Regions from separate parts of the Bacillus sp. z50 genome, predicted to be linked through region 1. Evidence: riboswitches for the same ligand, from Rfam matches in the RefSeq annotation. Region 1 holds a riboswitch; the other holds the start of a gene.
The links. Region 1 has a riboswitch for glycine ahead of gcvT (glycine cleavage system aminomethyltransferase GcvT). Riboswitches for the same ligand answer to the same signal wherever they lie in the genome.

Region 1 (11,907 bases):
ATTTGTAAGCATTAAGGCTGCTGTATCTTTCCCTACAACACTCTTCAAATCTTCCAGATCTACTAAACCATCCGGACCTGACTTCACGGTAACAGTTTGCAATCCCGCAACTGTGGCTGAGGCAGGATTCGTACCATGCGCAGAATCAGGAACAATTACTTTTACGCGGTCAAAATCACCATTCGCCTCATGATAGGCACGAATCATCATTAATCCCGTCCACTCTCCATGCGCTCCCGCAGCCGGTTGCAAAGTGACTTCGTCCATACCTGTGATTTCCTTTAGACTTTGCTGCAAATCATACATTAACTCTAAAGAACCCTGTACAGCTTCTGCATCCTGCAGAGGATGAACATGTGCAAATCCATTTAGACGGGCAACATTCTCATTAATTTTCGGATTATATTTCATGGTACAGGAACCGAGCGGATAGAAACCGGAATCGACGCCATGATTTCTTCTCGAAAGTGCCGTGTAATGACGCATGATATCCAACTCGGATACTTCAGGCAGCTTTGGTTCCTCTGTGCGAATGAACTCCTCAGGCAAAAGCTCAGTTAATGCTGACTCCGGAACATCCATTTCCGGCAACGAATAGCCGATACGGCCCGGCTTGGTTTGTTCAAATATTAATGGCTGATCCTGTTTATTCATGGAAATCCCCCAATTCCTGTGCAAATCTATCAATCTCTTCTTTTGTACGCAGCTCCGTCACTGCCACAAGCATATGATTGGTTAAGGCAGGATAATCACAAGCTAAATCATAACCACCAATTATGCCTTTTTGTAGGAGCATTTTATTAGCTGCAGCTACAGAACCATTTAACTTAACAACAAACTCATTGAAAGAAGGTCCTTCAAAGGCAATTTCAAGTCCATTTGCTTTTAATTGCTCCTTTGCATAATGCGCTTTTTGGAGATTTTGAAGCGCCATCTCCTGCACGCCTTTCTTACCTAACGCAGTCATTGCCACAGAGGCTGCGAGAGCATTTAATGCTTGGTTAGAGCAAATATTCGAGGTCGCTTTATCGCGACGAATATGCTGTTCCCTCGCCTGCAAGGTTAATACAAACCCACGCTTCCCATCCTCATCAACCGTTTGGCCAACCAAACGTCCAGGTACTTTTCTTATCAGCTTAGAAGTAACTGCAAAATATCCGCAATGAGGTCCGCCAAATGCAGCCGGGATTCCGAACGGCTGTGCATCCCCTATGACAATATCTGCACCAAAATCACCCGGCGGTTTCAAGACACCAAGTGAAAGTGGGTTACTTGAAACAATTAACATTCCTTTATGTTCATGAACAATTTGTTCAATTTCAGCTAAGTTTTCGATTCGGCCAAAGAAGTTTGGATATTGAGTAATAAAACCAGCTACCTCATCAGTCATCATACCCGCCAATTGTTCTGTATCCGTCACTCCATTTTTACAGGGGACAACTTCAAGCTCAAGATATTGGCCTTTTGCATAAGTGGATAAAACAGCCCGTGATTCCGGGTGCACTGTCTCTGAAACAAGCAGTTTCTTACGACGTGTATGTCCTGCTGAGAGCATGGCTGCCTCGGCCAGAGCAGTTCCCCCATCATACATGGAGGAGTTCGCCACATCCATTCCGGTCAGTTCACAAATCATCGTTTGAAATTCAAAAATAGCCTGCAATTCTCCCTGGGAAATCTCCGGTTGATACGGTGTATAAGCGGTATAAAACTCTGATCTTGAGATAACGTGATCAACGATGACTGGCATGTAATGGTCATATACTCCCGCTCCAAGAAAAGAACTATGGGTCCTGAGATTGGCATTTTTCTCGGCTAGCTCTGTTAATTCTTTCAGAAGTGCTGATTCAGACTTTGCTTTTTTTAGCTTGTATTCACCCTTAAACCTTACTTTTTCAGGTATATCAGAAAATAAGTCATCGATTGATTCTACACCAATCGCTGTTAACATCTGTTCAGTATCCTGCTCTGTCATTGGTAAATAACGATGCTTCATTTTTTTACTCCTCCTGCCTGAGTGCGTTTATAAAATGGAGTACTAACAATTTTCGCCTTTAATCTTTTTCCCCGTATCTCAACCTCGACTACCTCATCAAGGTTAGCGAATTCTACATTAATCAGGACAAGGCCTACGTTTTTCTTTAAGGTTGGGGATTGTGTTCCAGTGGTCACTTCCCCGATGTTTTCATCCTTAACGAAAACCGGGTACCCATGTCTCGGAATACCGCGGTCAATCATTTCGATTCCGACAAGCTTTCTAGGGGCGCTATTTTCCTTCTGTTCCTTTAAAACTTCCTTACCAATAAAATGTTCTTTATCGGTTTTTACAGCGAACCCAATCCCCGCTTCGATAGGTGTAATCTCTGGAGATAACTCTTGGCCATATAAAGGAAGTTTTGCTTCAAACCGAAGCGTATCTCTTGCCCCAAGTCCACATGGAACCAATCCCTTATCCTTACCGAATTCTAAAAGATCTTTCCAAAGCTTCACTGTATCTTCGCTCTTACAGTACAATTCAAATCCATCTTCACCGGTGTAGCCAGTTCTTGAAACAAGTACACTAATGCCATTTATCATGACATCTTCACGAAAAGCAAAGAAACCAATGGTATTGAGATCTACTTCCTCTGCAAGGTTCTGTAATATATCAGCTGCAAGCGGTCCCTGTAATGCCAATTGCCCTATTTGTTCCGATATATTTTTTAGTTCTACATCTTCGCTCGCATGCTTTTTTAACCACTCAAAATCTTTATCAATATTAGATGCGTTCACAACTAACAAATAATCATCTTCACCTTTTTTATAAATAATCAGGTCATCAACCGTTCCGCCATTCTCATAGCACATAGCAGTATACTGTGCCCGGCCCGTTTTCAGCTTACTGACATCGTTGGTCATCATCAGCTGCAAAAATGGTAAAGACCCAGCACCCTTAATCATGAATTCGCCCATATGTGATACATCAAAGAGGCCTGCTTTTGCACGCACTGATTCATGCTCCTGTTTAATGCCTGAAAATTGGACAGGCAGTTCCCAGCCGCCAAAATCAATTGTTTTTCCTCCATACTCCCTGTACACACTGATCAGCGGAGTCTGCTTTAATTCTCCCATCCTTACCCTCCTAAAAAATTCGATTCGTTTTATACGGATACTCTTGCTTGTTATGCCATTTAAACGATTGCTTGTTAACTTATTAAGTAAAACGCCGCTTTTCCACATTTGACCGAAGCGATATATCCTTCAGCGATCCACGAAAAAAAGGACAGAAACCTCCCTTATTAGGGGGGCTCTGTCCTGATACCTGAAAGTTTACCGCCGGGTAACGTACTTCGGCGTTTCCTCTTGGGTGGCTTCACAATAAAGGAAGCGCTCTCCAGAGATGCGTCCAGCAAGAGTCTCTGTACCTGAGAGATTCATGGATTCACCATTTGCTCCTTCGGTGCCGCAAATACGGTCTCTCCCCTTGCCTTCATTCGCTCATATAATTATGTAAATTGGTCATACTAAACAAAAAGCAAGAGATAAGCCGTTTTCTAAATAGTCTTACATTTATATCCTACCATCAACAATTATCAGGTGGCAACATTTACGTTATCTCGATGAATGATTGGAAACTAAAAAAATATCAGTAACACCTCAGCTTTATTGGGGCAAAAAAATTGTTTAGGCGTCACTGAATAAATTCCTTATAATTTTCTGCCATCCGCATAAAGCATTTAATCAGATTTTAGCCGGAGATTAAACTCCTACTATTGTTTAGAAATTAATGACACCACCTATACCTATATAAGGTAAGAGAATTCTATTGAATTTAGTTAAATTACAATCAAGCATTTATCTAACTAGCTTAAATAAAGAAAGTTGGGATTCACATTGAGTTTAACACCAAAGGTCTATTTTGATGAAGATTGGGAAAAGGAGCTTGAGGAAAAGATTATGGAGGATGGCCCCTGGTGCAGCTACTCCCTTTTTAAACTCGGATTGGATGCCGAAAAGCATAATCTGATTCCAGATTTCAACGGCCTCCTTGCACCAAAGCATTTATCAGGATTTACACCTTTAACCCATCAGCTCGAAGCTGCTACCGAAGTCATCGAAAGAATGAATGGTAAAGCCATATTAGCTGATGAAGTAGGTCTTGGTAAAACAATAGAGGCCGGTCTGATCTTAAAGGAATATATGATTCGGGGCCTGGCAAGCAAAATACTAATACTAGTCCCAGCCTCTCTCGTATCTCAATGGGCACAGGAGCTTAATCAGAAGTTTCACATACCAGCTGTCATATACAGAAAGGGGTATGGGTGGGATTCTGAATGTATAATCACTTCCATAGATACTGCTAAACGAGAGCCTCATCGTTCTGCCATACTCGAACAAACCTATGACATTGTCATCATAGATGAAGCTCACAAGTTAAAAAACAATAAAACCAAAAACTATGAGTTTGTACAAAAAGTCCAGAGAAAGTTCTGTCTACTGTTAACGGCAACCCCTATTCAAAACAAGCTAGAAGAAATTTTTTATCTTGTATCATTGCTTAAGCCAGGGCATTTGGGAAGTTATGCCAAATTTAATGAACGCTTTTCTGCTAAGAAACGTTCATTAAAGGATGATGCTTATTTGAAAGAATTGGTTAATATGGTGATGATTCGAAATAAACGTCAGGATACCGGCATTGAATGGACTAAGAGAAAGGTTGAAACCATTTTTATAGATTTCACCGAAAAGGAACAGGCTCTATATGATGGGGTTTCTTCATTTAGGAAAGAATTACCGGAGGGTATCGGGAGTACATTTTCTTCGTTAATCCTTCAGCGTGAAGCATGCAGCAGCAGGGAAGCCGTCTACTTTACGCTAAAAAATATGCTCGATCGAAACCCGGATGCCGGACTAAGCTTTAAGGAAGCCATACATAACCTTATCAACCTGGTCGAACTGGTTGATTGCAATTCAAAAGCGAAAAAAGCACTTGAATTGATTCATTCTATAAAAGATAAGGTTATCATTTTTACCGAGTATCGAGCCACGCAATTATATTTGCAGTGGTTTCTTAAGCAAAATGGAATCACTTCTGTTCCATTCCGCGGCGGATTTAAACGTAGTAAGAAGGACTGGATGAAAGAACTGTTCGAAAAACAAGCACAAGTCTTAATTGCTACAGAAGCAGGTGGAGAAGGAATTAACCTGCAGTTTTGCCATCATATTATAAACTTTGATTTACCTTGGAATCCGATGCGACTGGAACAAAGAATCGGCCGAATTCACAGACTTGGACAAACAGAAGATGTCCGAATCTATAATTTTGCGACCAGGAATACCATTGAGGATCATATTATGAAAATTCTCTACGAAAAAATTCAATTATTTGAACGTGTCGTTGGGGAACTTGATGATATTCTAACGAGGCTGGAGGTTAAGAATCTTGAAGAGCATTTAACTGACATCCTCAATAAATCAAAAACAGAGGGTGAGATGAAGGTTAAAATGGATAATCTCACGTCTTTAATACAGCTTGCTCAAGATCTAAAAAAGGAGATGCCTTCACATGCAGCAACAGGAAATTCTTGAGTTTCTCGTTCAATTTTTCACAGCCAATCAATGCGAAATCATCAATCAAGGGCCAGGTCATCTAACTGTGCAGTTGACAATTGATATGGATAAAGAACTGATGAACCGACCTTTTTATTGGCATTATCTCGAGAAAGTTGGCGGAGTGCCTAATCCGATGAGCTTAACGTTTATCCTCGACAAAGAGGCAGCTCCTCCTGATTTAAAAGGGGAATTCATACATTTTGGATCCCCTCGCCTGCACCAAATATTCGCGTCTGCCCAAAGACTATCGAAGCATATCCGCTTATTTGAGGAGATTAAAGTGACTAGTGGTCAGATGCCTTTATTTCCCTGGTTAGGTGTAAATGTTAATATATCCTATGAATGCGACCGAAAAAAGGATTTATTCTTTTCAATAGGATTGAACCTGATCAACGGTCTTTTTGTAGAAAATTTTATTGATTCAGCTGATAAACTCTCGCTTACACCTAAAATATCTGACTATACATTTACCCTTACACCCATTATTCGTTATCAAAGCGGGTTGCATCGTATCAAAACTTACATCCAAAATAAAATTAATCAGGATGACCATGGGTGGGCTGATGAGGCTCTCGTGCGCTGGAATAAAGACTTGAGTTTGCTGAACCATTTTTATGAGGATAAAAAAGAAGAGGAAACTCACATGTATGACCTTGAAAAAGAAGCATTACGAATGCAATACGAACCCAGAATCCGTGTCAGCATTATAAATGGCGGACTTTTTTATCTTAGCGGTCAGGCTATCTAAAAGAGGTATTTAAAGTTAAGGCTGAATTCTCGCATCAACTAAACAATAGTTTAGAATAAAGCTTAATCTTTGATGAAGATATAAAAATGAATACAAAAAAGCAGTGGGTTGCAAAAAAATCCACTGCTTTTTTAAAGAAACTTTATTACGCCTTACGTTTAAAGAGCATTTCAATTGATAACGGAATGATTCCGAACCAATGGTTCATTAATGGCGGCCGATCATCTCTATGATGACGGCGTTGCTTTTTACGTACTTCCTTTGGCTGCTTCATATACACTAACCACTGAATTGTTAAAAATTTTATATAATCATTTGTTTTCATCGACATTCACCCATCAGAAGTATCTCCATTTATCATGGATGTTATTCATTAATTTCTAAAAAAGATGGCTAGTTTATGGTGATTTTCATTAATATCTCTTCTGTAATCTCCATTTTTGTTTTTCTGTCCGTATGAACCTGTAAATCAGCAGCTAACTTATATAGGTTAACCCTCTTTTGATAAAGCTGCACTATTTGTTCCTCTTTATTTCCGGACAATAAAGGGCGTGATGAGTCAGTCTCGAGCCTTTTTATGATTTCTGTCGGATTGGCATGGAGCCAAATAACGGTTCCCTTTTCCTTCATATATTTCCGGTTGTCTTCCCTAAGAATGATACCCCCGCCTGTCGCAATGATACAATTTTCGATAGGTAATGATTGCAACGCCTGCTGTTCTAGGTCCCTGAATCCATCTTCACCTACTTCATCAAAGAGCTGCGGAATCGACCTTCCTGTACGTTCAACCACCGTCTGATCACTATCATAAAAGGGACAACGCATTTTTTCAGCGAGAGCCCTACCCACAGTCGTTTTCCCAGCTCCCATAAATCCAATTAAATAAATGGCTTTCATCTCGCTCCCCCTAACTCCTAACTATCTATCCATTTCACTACTTTCTTTGCTTCAATTGAGTACGTAATCGTCTCCCGTCTCACCGTATGATCAGTCTGAATATACAATGAGATCTCATAGAACCCTCTCTCAAGCGGTTTTATATGATAGCCTATTCTTCCATTATAATAAATCCATTCCCCTTTTGTCTCAGGAACACTATCATCATCAAGCATTAAGATTGCAGCATGTGTACCCGTATCACCCAGATAGGTGGTAATTAACCATTCGGTTTGATACTTATGATAATTCACTTCCTGAGCCATATTTCCTATCGAATACATACAAATGATAAAAATAACCGAAAAAAACAATAAAGCAACAGGCATAAATATCCCACGTTCATTTTTAAGAAGGTTCAAATTTGTATCGTTTGAACAGCCGTTTTTCATACATATCACCATTTATAAGAGTCACAGATATGATCAGTGACTCTCCTTCTTTTTTAACATGAAAGCTCTTAATATCTTGAAGGACCATTTCATGCCCAGCGCCATCCACTCGCCTTCTTACCATATTGTTATAGACTTCATATGTTATTTCTTCTCCACTTTTATCAAGTAAAAGGACATTGCTTTTAGGTACTCCAAAGTCTTTTGTCTTTTGAAATTCTCGTTCCAATTGACGTATAAAGATATTCCATTCCATCCTTGTATTTGTGTTCGTATCCCTGACATGCCAGTCTGTTATACTGGCAAGTGCACTCGTCATAAAGACACTTAATAACGAAAATAAACCAAGAGCAAATAATATCTCTACCAAAGTAAAGCCATCATCTTTCAGGCAGCTTTTCATACACTTTCTGTAATTTATCCTTTGAGTTGCTATACTCTGCATAATAAACGTTCCCTTCAAGATAAAAAGTATAGGCTTTCCCCTCAATCTCTGCTTGTCCAGTAAACAGTGGACGGCCGTTTATCTGATATTCATTTAAATTTTCAAACAATCTATTAAGAGCGGCTTCCTCCATTCTTAAGTCATTCTTTAGCGTAATGCTTTCCATATATGCCGGAAGCAATAAACAGCAGCATAAGATAAGTATTCCAAACGAAATCAGCAGGTCCAAGATAGCATATCCATGCTCTTTATACTTTTGATATATAAAATCTCCCCCTCCCTAATTGAAAGACAAGCTTGTATATCGTTTTACCATTTTTATCGGTTAAATAGATTGTTGTTGGATTTTGGATATTTCCTGCTGGAATATAGGTAATTGGCACATTGCCAACTTTTTTAAACTTGATTGATTCGGCCTTCTGAGTCGAAATAATATGACTGTTTGTTTTGTATGAGTAAGCTGAATATTCATTTTGGTCAGTTACAAATCTTAGTAAGACATAGGTATTATTTTCCATCGCATAGACCTGAGCATAGTAAATATCCTTCTCCAGTTGATTTAAAAATGCCTGCTGTTCATACGTTTCAAACATTTTACTTGTAACCGCACTTGCTATAGTCAGCATTAACGTCAGACATCCAAGTACAATCAATACCTCTACTAGCGTAAACCCTTTTTCATTCTTTTCCATTTTTATTGTTCCTGAAGAGTTACAGTCCCATCATCCGAAATCACCGCAGTTTTTCCCTCCGGACATTTAACATCCTCTCTTAAAAAACCAGAAGAGATAAGCTTTTCCATCGTCGGAAGCGTACCTTCCTTTAATTTATAAGCTTGTACCTGTCCCTCAACCATCTTTACGTATGCCTCGCATCCCTTGCTATTAACTGCTTCCTGGTTTTTCATTACATTGGGTACTGTAATAATCAATAGAACTGATATAACCAGCATGACAATCAGCATCTCAATCAAGGTAAAACCTTGTTCATTTTTGTATTTCATCAAAAACACCTTCCTATATCGTATTCATCAATGAAATCATTGGCATTAAGATTGCCAAATACAGAAGGATCACTAAAATGGCAACAAGGCCAAACATTAATGGTTGAACCACCTTTATATATTTTTCAGTCTGTATCTCCATCTCATTTAACAGATATCTGCTGTAGTAAAGAAGTTCTTCTCCTAATAAACTATTTTTTTGCCCATGGCTGATTACTCGCTCAAAATCATTCATAAAGATTGTTAGATTCCCACTAATGCTTTCCAATGAATCTCCCTCCTGAAGACTTTTAATCATGTGATGGGTTATTTCCTTAACTAAGCTTTTTGGATCCTGCTGGCTCATAATCGTTAACGCATCAATAATCGAAATACCACCCTTTAATAATGAGCCCAGCTGCATAGAGAAATAATACGTCGTGGAAAGCTTTCTAAACGAACGCAATAACGGAATTTTATTCATCAGTAATTCCTGTTTTATTTTGGATAGTTTTTTTAAATAATAGTGGTATATAAACAAATGCATGGTTAGGAGCACAATGATAAAAAATGGAAGATTGTTAACGAGGGTTGCCAGTAAAACGGATAGCTTTAAGAATATATTTGATTCCTGCCCTGCGCCCTGATACATACTTGAGAATTTGGGCAACAAATAATTTGTAAATACTTGCAGTAAGGTAAATGTAAAAACGAGTAGGAAGACTGGGTAATACAATAAATTTTTTAGTTTTGCGCGATCCTCACTTTTCTTAAGCCATATTTCCCCTCCATTCTGCAAGGATTTGGATAGCTGTCCGTGTTTTTCACCGTAGGATACTAAACCAACGAGCTCTTGTTCAAAATCCAGCCATTCTAAAAAATCCCTAAAAGTATGGCCATCTTTCAATAGTTCCAAAGCATCCTTAATTTCTTCTCGATATTTCTTTTTTCCATGAATAAGAGAAAATTCAATACCCTCATAAAGAGTAAAGCCATTCTCCAATAAATCGCCCAATTCCTGAAGAAATCTCGCCTGATCCCTGCAAGACCATCGGGACTTTAGATTACTCCTCATGCACCCACCTCTCATACTCTTTTTGATCCACAAATCCATAGGCAACAGCCTTGCTGATGAGAGAAGATAATTCCGGATAATGAAAGTTCACATCATCTCCCTCCATCTCTGCCCAAACCTTCGCCAATTCATTGCCATAAATCATTTCATGCACACTTACCCGCCCTCTGCTCTTTTCCATAAGGCAGTACGGTGAGCATTCACCCTTACAAAAAGGACAGTGCAATTCCAATAATCTTTGGGAGGTTACACCTAAAAGAGTTTGCTTTGCCTCCTCCTTGTCTATCCCAAATTCCAAAAGCCTTCTAACTGCACCCAATACATCACTGGCATGCATCGTAGTTAAGATTAAGTGGCCTGTTAAAGCGGCGCGCACCGCTATTCTGGCCGTTTCAGCATCCCTGATTTCTCCAATCATGATAATATCGGGATCGTGGCGCAGGGCAGCTTTCAAGCCTACTGAATAACTGATACCGGCTTTTTCATTAATCTGGACTTGAATGGCATCATCGGACTGATGTTCAACAGGATCTTCCAGTGTAATAATATTTCGGTTAACGGTATTTTTGGCATGATGGAGCATGGAATATAAAGTTGTAGTTTTACCACTTCCAGTCGGTCCACAGATGATCATTAATCCATGGGAATGTTTAAGCATGGAAATTAACGTAGTTGACATTTTTGGAAATAAGGAGATTTCTTCGATTGGGAGAGTTTGTAAACTTGGAATAATACGAATGACGAGAGATTCAGAGTATGGGGTAGGCAAGGTGGATAATCGGAGACCAATCCATTTATTTGAAACAAACATCGTTAAGGCCCCTGACTGAGGACGTCTTTTTTCTCCTATATCCATGCCGGCCATAAATTTAAAATGAGAGATGAGTCGTTGGGCCCTGTCTCTTTGGTAACTGCCTTCTGAAAATAAGCGATTGTGAATCCGATAGTAAAGATGGGTTTTCTTGCGTTGGGGAACAATGTGGATATCTGAGGCTTTGAATTTTACTGCTTCTGTTACAACTTTTTCAGCTAACTTATCGATGGTGAGCAATTCTCGTTTCACCTCCTTATATGTTACTCTCTTATGTTATTAGACATTAATTTTTCAATCCCTGCTGGCATAACGAAAGTTTCAAAATCTGTCACAATTCGTCGTTAATTTGGGTAATTTTTCATAATCATGAAATATTTCATCCCTTTTATTCTGTTAACATATTTACAGATTAATTTTAAAATTAAGATAGTAATATATACATGTTAAATATTGATTTATCAAAATGTGGCTAAATTACAACATATGTTTCCAAAGAGTCAGAATAGCCAAGAACAGCATATCAATGCTTGATTGACTGTATTATAATGGAACTATTAAGGAGCGCGAGGTGGACCACAATGGACCAAACATTAAAAATTACCAATGTATTATCAGATCCGACCAGATACTATATTTATCAGCATATAGCTAAAAGGCACAGCGAGGTGACGGTACAGGAAATTGCGGATATATTTGAGATTCACCCCAATGTTGCGCGTTTACATTTAACAAAGCTCGAAGATGTAAATATGCTTGTTTCTGAAACTAAGAAAACAGGAAAAGGTGGAAGACCAAGCAGATTATATAGATTATCAGATGATGTCATACAATTAAACTTCCCTTACCGCGATTACCAACTGCTTGCAAAAATAGCCCTTCAGACAATGTTCTCACTGGGAGAAGCAGGGAAGGAAGCGTTATTCAAT
Region 2 (11,907 bases), on a different contig from region 1:
AGTTCTTTCTTCTTGTGTACGAATGGCACTTGCGAAATAACGGAAGTGATCAATTGCCAAAGGAACATCAGCATTCAATGTTTCACGTACTGCTTTCCCGTTATCCCAAGTCTCAGCTACAGCGAGCATTTCCAGGTTTTCTTCTAAACGATCTGCAATTTTATTTAAAATACGTGCACGTTCAGCAGTAGAAGTTTTCCCCCAAGCTTCTTTTGCTGCATGTGCCGCATCTAATGCTAATTCAATATCTTCAGCAGAAGAACGAGCAGCCTTTGTAAAAACTTCTCCGGTTACCGGAGATTTATTTTCAAAGTATTGACCTTTAACAGGTGCGACCCATTTTCCGCCGATAAAGTTATCGTATTTCTCTTTGAAATGCACAACTGCGCCTTCTGTATTTGGATTTGCATAAATCATGTTGATATCTCCCCTATGTTCGTATTGAAAACTCTTAAATATAAAGTTTTGATGCCACTTTGGAATAAAAATACACCAGTGAAGCGTTTTCTATACTATTATTTGTCTAATTTAATAAAATTTCAAATAATATGACTGTGAATATAGGAGAAATATGATGTATAAGTGTAGTATAGAAATAGGAAAAAAATGTGTCTTCCATTACTCGTTACTAGATAGATAAATTTTGCAGGTTATCTATTACATCTAAAGAGAATTATTCACCCATGAATGGAACAAGAGATTGGAGACAGGCTGTTTAATTTTACTAACAGCAACCAACAGATACGGGCGCTCTTATTCTGCCGAAATGCAGCGCTGCAAAAAAAATGATCTATATTTAATTCAGTCGGCAAGAGAAAAATAAGGTGGTAATAGCATGGATATTGCGGTGATAGGATCCAATATGGTCGATCTAATTTCCTATATTGATAGAATGCCAGAAGAGGGAGAAACACTTGAAGCACCTAGCTTTTCAATGGGGTGTGGAGGAAAAGGGGCCAACCAGGCAGTGGCAGCTGCAAAACTGGGCTCCAAGGTCATGATGGTTACGAAGGTAGGCGATGACATTTTTGCAGATAACACCATTCAAAATCTTAAACGCTATGGAATTGATACAGAATTTACGAATAAGGTCCCCGGAAGCAGCAGCGGGGTCGCACCAATCTTTGTAGATTCGGATTCCAAAAATCGTATTTTAATCATTAAAGGGGCCAATCAGTACCTTTTACCTGAGGATGTCGATAAAGCGGCCGAAAAGCTCAAGACATGTTCTTTAATTATTCTTCAGTTAGAAATCGCGCTCGAAACCGTTTATCGGGCGATAGAATTTGGGAACGAGCATGGGATTCCTGTTATTCTGAATCCTGCTCCTGCTACCAAAAATTTGGATTTCAATTATGTATGCAAATGTGACTTTTTTGTTCCCAATGAAAGTGAACTGGATATCTTGACTGGCATGCCTGTTTCAACGATTGAGCAAATTAAAGCTGCTGCAGTCAGCCTGATAGATAAAGGAGTTAAAAATGTTATCGTGACGATGGGAAGCCGAGGCGTGATGTGGATAACCGATAGAGGAACGCAAATCGTTGATTCATTCAAGGTTGATGCTGTAGACACAACGGGGGCCGGAGACGCATTCATCGGCTGTTTCGCCTATAATTATATTCAGAATGGGGATATTGTCCAATCGATAAAAATGGCTAATGCCTTTGCAGCATTAAGTGTCACAAAACGTGGTACACAGAATTCTTATCCAAGTATGGATGAAGTTAAGTTGTTTTTAAGCAAAAGAATTGAAGCGTAAGCAGGATTTTAATTAAAACTTGGTTTTTAGTGAATTAAAGGATGGCTCTTAGTGATGGAGTCATCCTTTAATATTTAAGTTATTTTACACAAATATATGACTAAGATATTTTTAGGGGTTATTAAGATTACCTTTCTATTGTTCAAGTGTTTGTCATAAAAACAAATATAATTCAGATTAATCAGTTAATAAATTTGTTATCAATCGATATAATGATATAATAAAAGTGTTCTGTATTATGCGTTTCTAACAAAATTTTAGGAGATGACCAATATGAAAGCACTCAGATGGTACAATGCTAAAGATTTAAGGTTAGACAATTTAGAGGAACCTACTGCCAAAAAGGGAGAAGCAAAAATTAAAGTTGAATGGTGCGGTATTTGTGGAAGTGACTTACACGAATATACAGCCGGTCCAATTTTTATCCCAACCGAAGAGCCACACCCATTGAGTAAGGAGAAAGCTCCGATTGTAATGGGACATGAATTTTCTGGACAAGTTGTAGAGGTTGGCGAAGGCGTAACCAGAGTCCAAGTTGGTGACCGTGTTACAGTTGAGCCCGTCTACTCCTGTGGAAAATGCGAAGCTTGTAAACAAGGAAAATATAATCTATGTGAGCTAATGGGCTTTTATGGTTTAGCAGGAGGCGGTGGAGGATTCTCTGAATACGCTTCTATACCGGAACATATGTTACATAAGCTGCCTGAAAATGTTTCATTTGAACAAGGGGCACTCGTAGAACCTTCAGCTGTTGCTGTACACGCTGTTAAACAAAGTAAACTTAAAGTTGGCGATAAAGCAGCGGTATTTGGAACAGGACCAATTGGTTTATTAGTTATTGAAGCGTTAAAAGCAGCTGGTGCGGCTGAAATTTATGCAGTAGAATTATCAGAACAACGCAGGCAAAAAGCAGAAGAACTTGGTGCTATTGCTATCGATCCGAATCAGGGTGATGTCGTTGAACAAATAACTAAATTGACAAATGGCGGTGTTGACGTTTCATATGAAGTAACAGGAGTACCGATTGTTTTAAAACAAGCTATTCATTCAACTAAATTTAATGGTGAAACGATGATTGTTAGTATTTTTGAAAAAGAAGCGTCTATTCATCCAAACGATATTGTTATGAAAGAACGTACAATCAACGGTATTATTGGATACCGTGATATATTTCCTGCTGTTATCAATTTAATGGCTCAGGGCTACTTCCCAGCTGACAAACTCGTTACCAAACGAATTAAGTTGGATGATGTGATTGAAGAAGGCTTTGAAGGTTTATTAAACGAACGAAATCATATTAAAATATTAGTAAAAGCTGAATAATCATTGTACAAATGCAAATATGATAATCATATATAGAAACTAAAATGGCCTTCTCTTCAAATGGAATGGCCATTTTAGTGTTTATGGATTTATTAGTAAGAAAGCAACACGTGGTGTATTGGATTTTGAGGTGTATTATACATTTCTGAGTATACAATTCTGCTAAAACACGTAATTTAGTCGTATTTGTGGAAGTTAGTTGGAGATGTATATATTTTAATAATCTGAATATATAAAATCGTTCAATATGTATTTACTTTGCTAACTATTATAATTATAATAAGTATGTGAAACATTGAGCAAGTTAATATACATACGGAGGATTGATTGGAATGAAAGCAGCTGTAGTGAGTGCAAAGAATCCTGGTAAAGTAGAATTAGTTGAAAAGGAGCTTCCTAAGTTAAAACCCGGTCAAGCTTTAGTTGATGTAGAATATTGCGGAGTATGTCATACAGACTTGCACGTAGCAAAAGGTGATTTCGGTGCAGTTCCGGGAAGAATTCCTGGACATGAAGGAATCGGCATTGTGAAAGAAATTGCAGACGACGTTACAAGTTTAAAAGTAGGAGATCGTGTCAGCATTGCCTGGTTCTTTAAGGGATGCGGAACTTGCGAATACTGTGTGACGGGAAATGAAACCTTCTGCCGCAGCGTACAAAACGCCGGCTTCACGGTTGATGGAGCAATGGCTGAGCAATGTATCGTAGAAGCGGACTATGCAGTTAAAGTACCTGAAGGTCTTGATCCAGCTCAAGCGAGCAGTATTACATGTGCAGGGGTAACTTGCTACAAAGCAATTAAAGTTTCTGATATTAAACCTGGTCAATGGATTGCTATCTATGGCTGTGGTGGATTAGGTAACCTTGCGATCCAATATGCGAAAAATGTATTCAATGCAAAAGTAATTGCAGTGGATATTAATGATGATAAATTGGCATTGTCCAAAGAAGTAGGAGCAGATCTTGTATGTAACCCATTAACAGATGGAGATGCAGGTGAGTGGATTCAGGAGAAAGTTGGAGGAGCTCATGCTGCAGTTGTTACAGCTGTTTCCAAAGTTGCCTTTAACCAGGCTGTTAACTCTGTTCGTGCCACTGCTAAAGTTGTTGCAGTAGGATTACCTCCTGAAACAATGGATTTGGCTATCGTGAAAACCGTATTGGATGGTATTCAAATCGTTGGTTCCTTAGTTGGTACACGTAAGGATTTAGAAGAGGCTTTCCAATTTGGAGCAGAGGGCAAAGTAGTGCCAATCGTTAAAACAAGATGCTTGCATGAAGTAAATGATATTTTTGAAGAAATGGAAGCAGGTAAAATCCAGGGCCGTATGGTCATCGATATGCACAAACACGAATAATTCCAATCAATAACCTTAAGTAATAAACCTCAAGCAGAATACTATAGAAAAAAAATGCACTCCAATTGTTAAGTGTAATCTAACAACTGGAGTGCATTATTATTTTTGCTTTTGCTCTATTATCATAATCTCTTCTTTTTATGATAGTTATATAAAATGAACAATAAGACAAACCATAATGGTGTAAGCAGCATTGCTAAGCGTGTTTCCGCAGCAATGAGCATTACAATCAGTATGAAAGCAAACATACCTAGGATTACATAATTTATAGCTGGTGTTAATGGAGCTTTGAATGTAGATTTAGCTCTTAAATCAGGTCTTGTTTTTACATATTTGATATGCGAGATTAAAATAATGCTCCATACCCAAATGAAACAGATGGCGCTGATTGTTGTGACGATTGTAAAGGCCTGCTCTGGTATCAGCTTGCTAAGCAGTGCACCGACAGAAACTACAATAGTAGAAGTTAATAATGCATTGCTCGGTACATGGTGTTTATTTAATTTGCCAAGTTTTTTTGGTGCTTCATTATGATTGCTTAAGTTGTACATTATCCGGCTGGTTGAGAATAAACCGCTGTTTGCAGCAGAGGCTGCCGATGTTAATACAACAAAGTTGATAATACCTGCCGCCATTGGAATCCCGATTAAGGCGAAGACACCTACAAATGGGCTGCTTGTCGCACTTAATTGATCCCAAGGATTGATGCATAAAATAACAAATAAGGCACCTACATAAAACAGTAAAATCCGTACCGGTATTTTGTTGATAGCAGATGGAATGTTTTTTCGTGGATTAGCTGTTTCAGCAGCAGATACACCAATAAGTTCAACTCCGACGAAGGAGAAGACAACCATTTGCAGTGATAGTAAGAACCCTGATATTCCATTCGGGAACATGCCGCCATGATTCCAAAGGTTAGAAACAGAAACAGTTCCGCTATCTGTTTCAAATCCAATCACAAGCAGTACGATTCCTACGACAATTAGTGCAACAATAGTGACGACTTTAATAATCGCAAACCAGAATTCCAACTCACCAAACAGTTTGACGGTTAATAGATTTAATCCTAATAGAATTACTAAACAGATGATGGCAGGCACCCATTGCGGGATATCAAACCAGTATTGTGTATATAAACCAACAGCGATAATATCAGCCATGGCTGTCATAATCCAGCAGAACCAATACGTCCAGCCAGTCACAAATCCAGCCCATGGACCCAAATATTCAGCTGCGAAATCGATAAATGATGTATGATTTGTATTGGATAAAAGTAATTCACCCAGTGCTCTCATAACAAAAAATAGAGCTACTCCGATAATCAGATAAGAAAATAAGATGGATGGACCGGCTAAATGAATGGATTTTCCGGAGCCTAAAAATAAGCCGGTTCCAATTGTGCCCCCAATTGCTATTAATTGTACATGACGATTTTTTAAATCCCTTTTTAACTCTTGCTTAGCCAAGTTGCATGCCCCCGTTTAATCTTAGATGTCTAAAACAGGCACCTAGTAAAATAGATATTTATCATTTTTCTCGCTTGATTTAGATACTATGTCTCACCTCACTATTGATATTGGAAAATAAAAAAAGAGATTGGTTGTCTCCAATCTCTAAAAGGGCAAGAATAACAAAAATCGTTACCATTCTGTCCTTTTGCCTGAGATTGTGAATCCTTCGGCGCTGTATAAATACAGTCTCTCCAGAAGCTGCTCCCGCCATAGTTTTATCCACAGCGATCAAAGCGTGCTATATTAAATTATCAATTATCAGAGTATGTTACCTTATTAACATAATTCTGAAAAAATGTTATGGAAAAAATGCTATCACTAAATTATTATGTTGTCAAACTAAGTACATGTAATTAAATGATTTGTTGAAGCATATGGAAGAGACCAAGATTTACTTGAAATATATTTAACCCATATGCTTTTGAACAATCAATTAATGATACTAAACAAGCTTCAGTTCTGATAAACCATTACAATAAGTATTAAATAGTAAAGAAAGGTACTAGGTCTCTCTCTTTTTTTGTTTACTAATTTAAACATCTTGAGGAGTATTCCTTCAGATATATAAGCATGGCAGTGAGGTTAAGGGGAAGGCCAGAATCGAAAGCTCTCTTTTTCATGTTTATCTTAGCAGTAGCACAATTCATTCTGAAAAAAAGACCAAATCCATAAGGGATTTGGTCTTTAATCTACATTATTAAAAGGCAAATTCAAATTTAGAGTTCATCCGCTATCCCCAGCAGGATAATACCGAAGATAACAACTGCGATGATCATGTATTGTTTTTTAGTCAGCTTCTCTTTTAGGAAGATTCGTGACAGGATAATTGAAAAGATACTGTAAGAAGCAATCAATGGTGCTGCGATAATTGCATAGCCTGATGCCATGGCAAATACGTAGAAAAATTGACCAATCGTTTCCAAAATAGCTGCTATCCCTTTATCGCGCTCTTTAAATACATGGAAGGATTCCTTCTTTATAAAGCGAAGATAGATAAAACATACGGCAGCGCATAGGAAAAAGGTATATTCATACGCAAGTAAAGCTGAATTTTCGCTGATTAGATTCAATTCATCCAGATAGATGGCATCCGCAAATGTAGCAAGTCCATCAATAATGCAATATAAAATTGGGAAGATAATAGCCAAGAAACCAATTTGGTATTTTTTATCGATATGCTCGGAATTCAGTCGACGAACTTCATCTTCTGCTCTTTTTTCCAGAACGGCAATTCCCACAATCCCAAGAGTGATAATGATAATCCCAAGTACTTCAATGATACTTAGCTCATGAGTGAAAAAGATGAAGAGCAGAATGCTTGTTACGACACCTGAGGAATTCTGTATTGGTGAGGCGATAGACAATTCAATATAGCGCAAACCAATATACCCAAATGCCATGGAAAGGATGTATAAAGAAGATACTGGTAAATAATGAATCATCTCCATTGGATTGAACTGTATATCTTTTATAATCATATAGGCTGTTGCATGAATTCCCATGACAAGACCAACCATGATGATAATTTTAATATGGCTGTACTTGTCGTTGCTGTCTGATCCCTTTTTATAAAATAGGTCAGCACCACCCCATGCTAAAGCTGTTAGTAGTGAAAAAATAAACCACATAACGATTCTCCTTGTTGAAGTTTAATAAGCTTTCTGAACCCCGTATAACAAGACATACAGAATCGTTTACTCAAGTGAGAAGACGTTACTGCTGCTATTGCAAAACGGAGAGCAGAGCTGTGAATAAAAATGAATTTTAATAGAGTCACAGAGTCAAGAATATAATTTCATTGTAAACTGTGTCAAGGGATTTAAAGGATGAAACTATAATAGAAGTGTGCATTTAATATAACAATAGTAATGAAAGGGCTATCTTTTTGTTTTTCTTAATTTTTCAAATATAATAAAGGGAGAATTAACAATTATAGAAGAGGATGGAAAGTTCGCTAACCAGGGGAGATGGCTATGTTAGATTTAGTCCCAATTATGCTTGAAAAGGTAGGCATTATTGTCATTGTAGCCTTTTTAATTTCTAAAATGAATTCCTTTCGCCAAATCATTCACCCAGACCATAATCTAAATGAGCAGTTGAAATTATTTCTATTATTCGGCATGTTTGGGGTTATTAGTAATTATACTGGAATAGAAGTTTATCATTCTATGGTTGAAGAGAATAGATGGCTTTCAGCTATTGGAGAAGATAGTGCCATTGCTAATACAAGAGTGATGGGTGTTGTGATAGGCGGATTATTGGGAGGTCCCGTTGTTGGAGGAGGAGCTGGTCTGATAGCCGGTATACACCGTTATACATTGGGAGGGTTTACAGCCTTTTCCTGCGCCCTTTCTACCATCCTGGCCGGAATATTGGCAGGGTATATAGGCAACAGAAGAAAAAGGAGCGGGGGTCAGATAACTCCTTTGTTTGCTGCAGGAATTGGGATGTCCCTCGAAGCTTTGCAAATGGTGATTATCCTTGCGACTGCCAAACCTCTTGAGCATGCATGGAGCCTCGTGCAGTTTATCGGTTTACCAATGATCACCATGAATGGATTCGGAACACTATTATTTATGCTGATCGTTCAGTCTATAAAACGTGATGGGGAGATAGCGCGTGCGAATCAAACCAATCAGGCATTTTTAATTGCGGACCAGACTCTTCCGCATTTTCGACAGGGCTTAAACACCCAATCATGCAAAGAAATATCAAAAATTATGCTTAATTTAACCGATGCAGATGCTGTCTCTATCACGGATGAACATTTGGTTCTTGCACATTTGGGGGCAGCCTCCGATCATCATAAACCTGGCGTGAAGCCGAGTACTGGGCTGACTAAAAAAGTACTTGAATCAGGATATGTTTCAATAGCCAAATCGAAGGAGGAAATCGAGTGCAGGCATAAGGACTGTCCGCTCGTAGCTGCCATCGTCCTCCCTTTAAAAGTGAAGGGGGAAATCTCTGGAACTTTAAAATTGTATTATACAAAGCCGGATAAATTAGACAGAGTTCAGCAGCAGTTAGCAGAGGGGCTGGCTAATTTATTTTCAACTCAGCTTGAGCTGGCAGAAGCGGAACGGCAGGCGAGGCTTTTAAAGGATGCTGAGATTAAAGCCCTGCAGGCTCAGATTCATCCACACTTCTTATTTAATAGTTTAAATACGATATCTGCCTTATGCCGGACTGATCCTGATAAAGCTCGTAAACTACTATTGGAATTAAGTTTATTTTTTCGAGGCAATTTACAAGGAGCCAGACAGTTGCTGATCCCGTTAGAAAAAGAGCTGGAAAATGTAAAAGCCTATTTATCTTTAGAGCAAACACGTTTTCCTCATAAATATGAAGTTAATTTTGATATAGAGAATGGATTAGAAAATGTATTGATTCCCCCATTTTTATTGCAGCCTTTGGTAGAGAATGCGATTCATTATGCATTTCCACAAAGAAAACAGTTTGGGAAAATTAATATACAAGTGTGCTCAAATGGCAATTATATGAGAATGATTGTTGCGGATAATGGACAGGGGATTGTGGAAGAAAGATTGAAAAGTCTGAGCAAGCAGGTTGTACCGTCAGCCGGTGGAAACGGTACAGCCATTTTTAATATTAGTGAACGCTTAAAAGGTATTTATAATAACCAAGCCCATTTTAAGGTTGATAGCAAAGTGGGTGAGGGCACCACTGTTAATATCTTAATCCCGCTGGAAAGTAAAGGAGGTGACGAGCAGGATGCTGCGAGCCTATGTAGTGGATGATGAACCATTAGCCAGGGACGAATTAAAATATTTACTAGCAAGAAGCAGAGAAGTGGAGGTCTTGGGTGAAAGTGATTGTATAGAAGATGCATTACATGATATTCCACTGTTAAAGCCGGATATTGTCTTCTTAGATATTGAATTAGCGGGAGAGAACGGATTACATTTAGCCGCTAAACTAGAAGGACTGAACCCGGTTCCAGCTATCGTTTTTGCGACTGCCTATGACGAGTATGCTCTTCAGGCTTTTGACGTAAATGCGGTAGATTATCTTTTGAAACCCTTCAGTGAAGAACGTATTCATAAAATGCTGGACAAAGTTAAAAAGCTTCATTTACACACAAAGGAGCCTGGAAAAGTAGATACCAGTAATCTTCAATGTAAGGGAAAAATAGCTGTTATGACAGAAGAAAAAATTATATTGCTTACATGCAATGATATCGTATTCCTAGAATCATACGAAGGAAAGTGTAAAATCCGGGCTGTTAATCATCTTTATAAAGTAAGTGAGGCACTGATTGGATTGGAAAAAAAATTGCCCCGGACACAGTTCTTTCGGGTACATCGGAGCTATCTTGTGAATATCGATCATATCGTGGAGATATTACCATGGTTTAATTCAACCTATAACTTACGTATGTCGGATGGTTCCGAGGTTCCAGTCAGTCGAACCTATGTAAAGGAACTGAAACAATTACTAGGATTATAGGATTGATTTGCTATTCATTAGTTGTAAGTTGTAATTCATCCCATTTATTTTGCGGTTCATTTTGAAAATGAGGTGTAAGTGTTTTCATTTGATACTATGATAGTATAATACGTATGCAAAAAAAGGGGGAACACTAAAATGAATGCGATTACAATTGTTATCGGCTCGATTTGTATCCTTTTAATAGCCTATCGTTTGTATGGGACATTTATGGCGGCAAAGGTGTTGAAATTATCTAATGATAAACCAACACCAGCTGAAAAGCTTGAGGATGGTCAGGACTATGTGCCAACAAATAAATGGGTGGTATTTGGACACCATTTTGCAGCCATTGCTGCTGCAGGCCCATTGGTTGGTCCGATTTTGGCAGCTCAGTTTGGTTATTTACCCGGACTGATTTGGCTATTGGTTGGGGCAGTAATTGGAGGAGCAGTTCATGATACAGTTGTGCTCTTTGCCTCTATGCGCCGCGATGGTAAATCATTATCCGAGGTAGCAAAAGAAGAACTTGGGCCTGTAGCGGGATTCTGTACTGGATTGGCCATGCTATTCATTATCACAATTACGATGGCAGGTTTGTCATTGGTTGTACTTGGAGCACTTGAAAGAAACCCATGGGGTACATTTGCGGTAGGGATTACAATTCCGATTGCGATGTTAGTGGGAATCTATCATAAAAAGACAGGGAATTTAAAAGTCCCGACGACCGTTGGATTTATCTTAATTATGCTAGCAATTTTCTTTGGTCCACAAATTCAGGGAACATGGTTAGGCGATTTCTTAACGCTTGAAAAGAGCACTCTTGCTATTATTTTACCAGTCTATGCCTTTTTCGCTGCTGCACTTCCTGTTTGGTTATTGCTTGCACCACGTGATTATTTAAGTACATTCATGAAAATAGGAGTTTTCGCAGCACTTATTATTGGTGTATTTATCGTTAACCCTTCAGTTGAGTTTCCTGCTATTATTCCAGATTTCATTAACGGTGGAGGACCAATTGTGGCCGGCCCAGTATGGCCGTTTATTTCAATCACAATTGCCTGTGGTGCCATTTCAGGTTTCCATGCTTTTGTTGGTTCAGGTACGACTCCGAAAATGGTCAGCCGTTGGAGCGATATTAAAGGCATAGCCTTTGGTGCGATGTTAGTAGAATGTTTAGTGGCTATTATGGCATTGATTGCTGCAGTTGCTCTTCAGCCTGGTGATTATTTTGCGATAAACTCATCACCTGAGGTCTATTCAACATTAGGAATGGAAACAGTCCATTTAGATAGATTGGAAGAAGCAGTAGATATGGACCTTGAAGGAAGAACAGGTGGAGCCGTAACACTTGCTGTTGGTATGACGGAAATCTTCACCAGTGTACCATTCTTCCAACACTTAGCTTCCTATTTCTATCAATTCGTAATTCTGTTTGAGGCGGTATTTATTTTAACAGCGATTGATTCAGGAACCAGGGTTGCCAGATATCTCATCCAGGACT

Region 2: another riboswitch for glycine. It lies ahead of AC4G3N_RS14805 (amino acid permease); the one in region 1 lies ahead of gcvT (glycine cleavage system aminomethyltransferase GcvT).

What each region holds. Positions count from the first base shown of each region.
Region 1 covers NZ_JBZFQL010000001.1:1,000,984-1,012,890, forward strand. Annotated here, with positions in the region: gene gcvPB (aminomethyl-transferring glycine dehydrogenase subunit GcvPB) at 1-654, opposite strand, end outside; gene gcvPA (aminomethyl-transferring glycine dehydrogenase subunit GcvPA) at 647-1,993, opposite strand; gene gcvT (glycine cleavage system aminomethyltransferase GcvT) at 1,990-3,108, opposite strand; glycine riboswitch at 3,285-3,376, opposite strand; glycine riboswitch at 3,380-3,470, opposite strand; gene AC4G3N_RS04725 (DEAD/DEAH box helicase) at 3,934-5,565, shown strand; gene AC4G3N_RS04730 (YqhG family protein) at 5,543-6,337, shown strand; gene AC4G3N_RS04735 (YqzE family protein) at 6,483-6,662, opposite strand; gene AC4G3N_RS04740 (shikimate kinase) at 6,731-7,234, opposite strand; gene AC4G3N_RS04745 (hypothetical protein) at 7,252-7,665, opposite strand; gene comGF (competence type IV pilus minor pilin ComGF) at 7,622-8,110, opposite strand; gene AC4G3N_RS04755 (hypothetical protein) at 8,046-8,339, opposite strand; gene comGD (competence type IV pilus minor pilin ComGD) at 8,359-8,802, opposite strand; gene comGC (competence type IV pilus major pilin ComGC) at 8,805-9,113, opposite strand; gene comGB (competence type IV pilus assembly protein ComGB) at 9,127-10,167, opposite strand; gene comGA (competence type IV pilus ATPase ComGA) at 10,157-11,218, opposite strand; gene AC4G3N_RS04780 (helix-turn-helix transcriptional regulator) at 11,560-11,907, shown strand, end outside.
Region 2 covers NZ_JBZFQL010000005.1:119,936-131,842, reverse strand. Annotated here, with positions in the region: gene exaC (acetaldehyde dehydrogenase ExaC) at 1-417, opposite strand, end outside; gene rbsK (ribokinase) at 836-1,762, shown strand; gene AC4G3N_RS14815 (2,3-butanediol dehydrogenase) at 2,036-3,085, shown strand; gene adhP (alcohol dehydrogenase AdhP) at 3,418-4,443, shown strand; gene AC4G3N_RS14805 (amino acid permease) at 4,566-5,912, opposite strand; glycine riboswitch at 6,085-6,162, opposite strand; gene AC4G3N_RS14800 (DMT family transporter) at 6,674-7,585, opposite strand; gene AC4G3N_RS14795 (sensor histidine kinase) at 7,931-9,715, shown strand; gene AC4G3N_RS14790 (LytR/AlgR family response regulator transcription factor) at 9,690-10,424, shown strand; gene AC4G3N_RS14785 (carbon starvation CstA family protein) at 10,563-11,907, shown strand, end outside.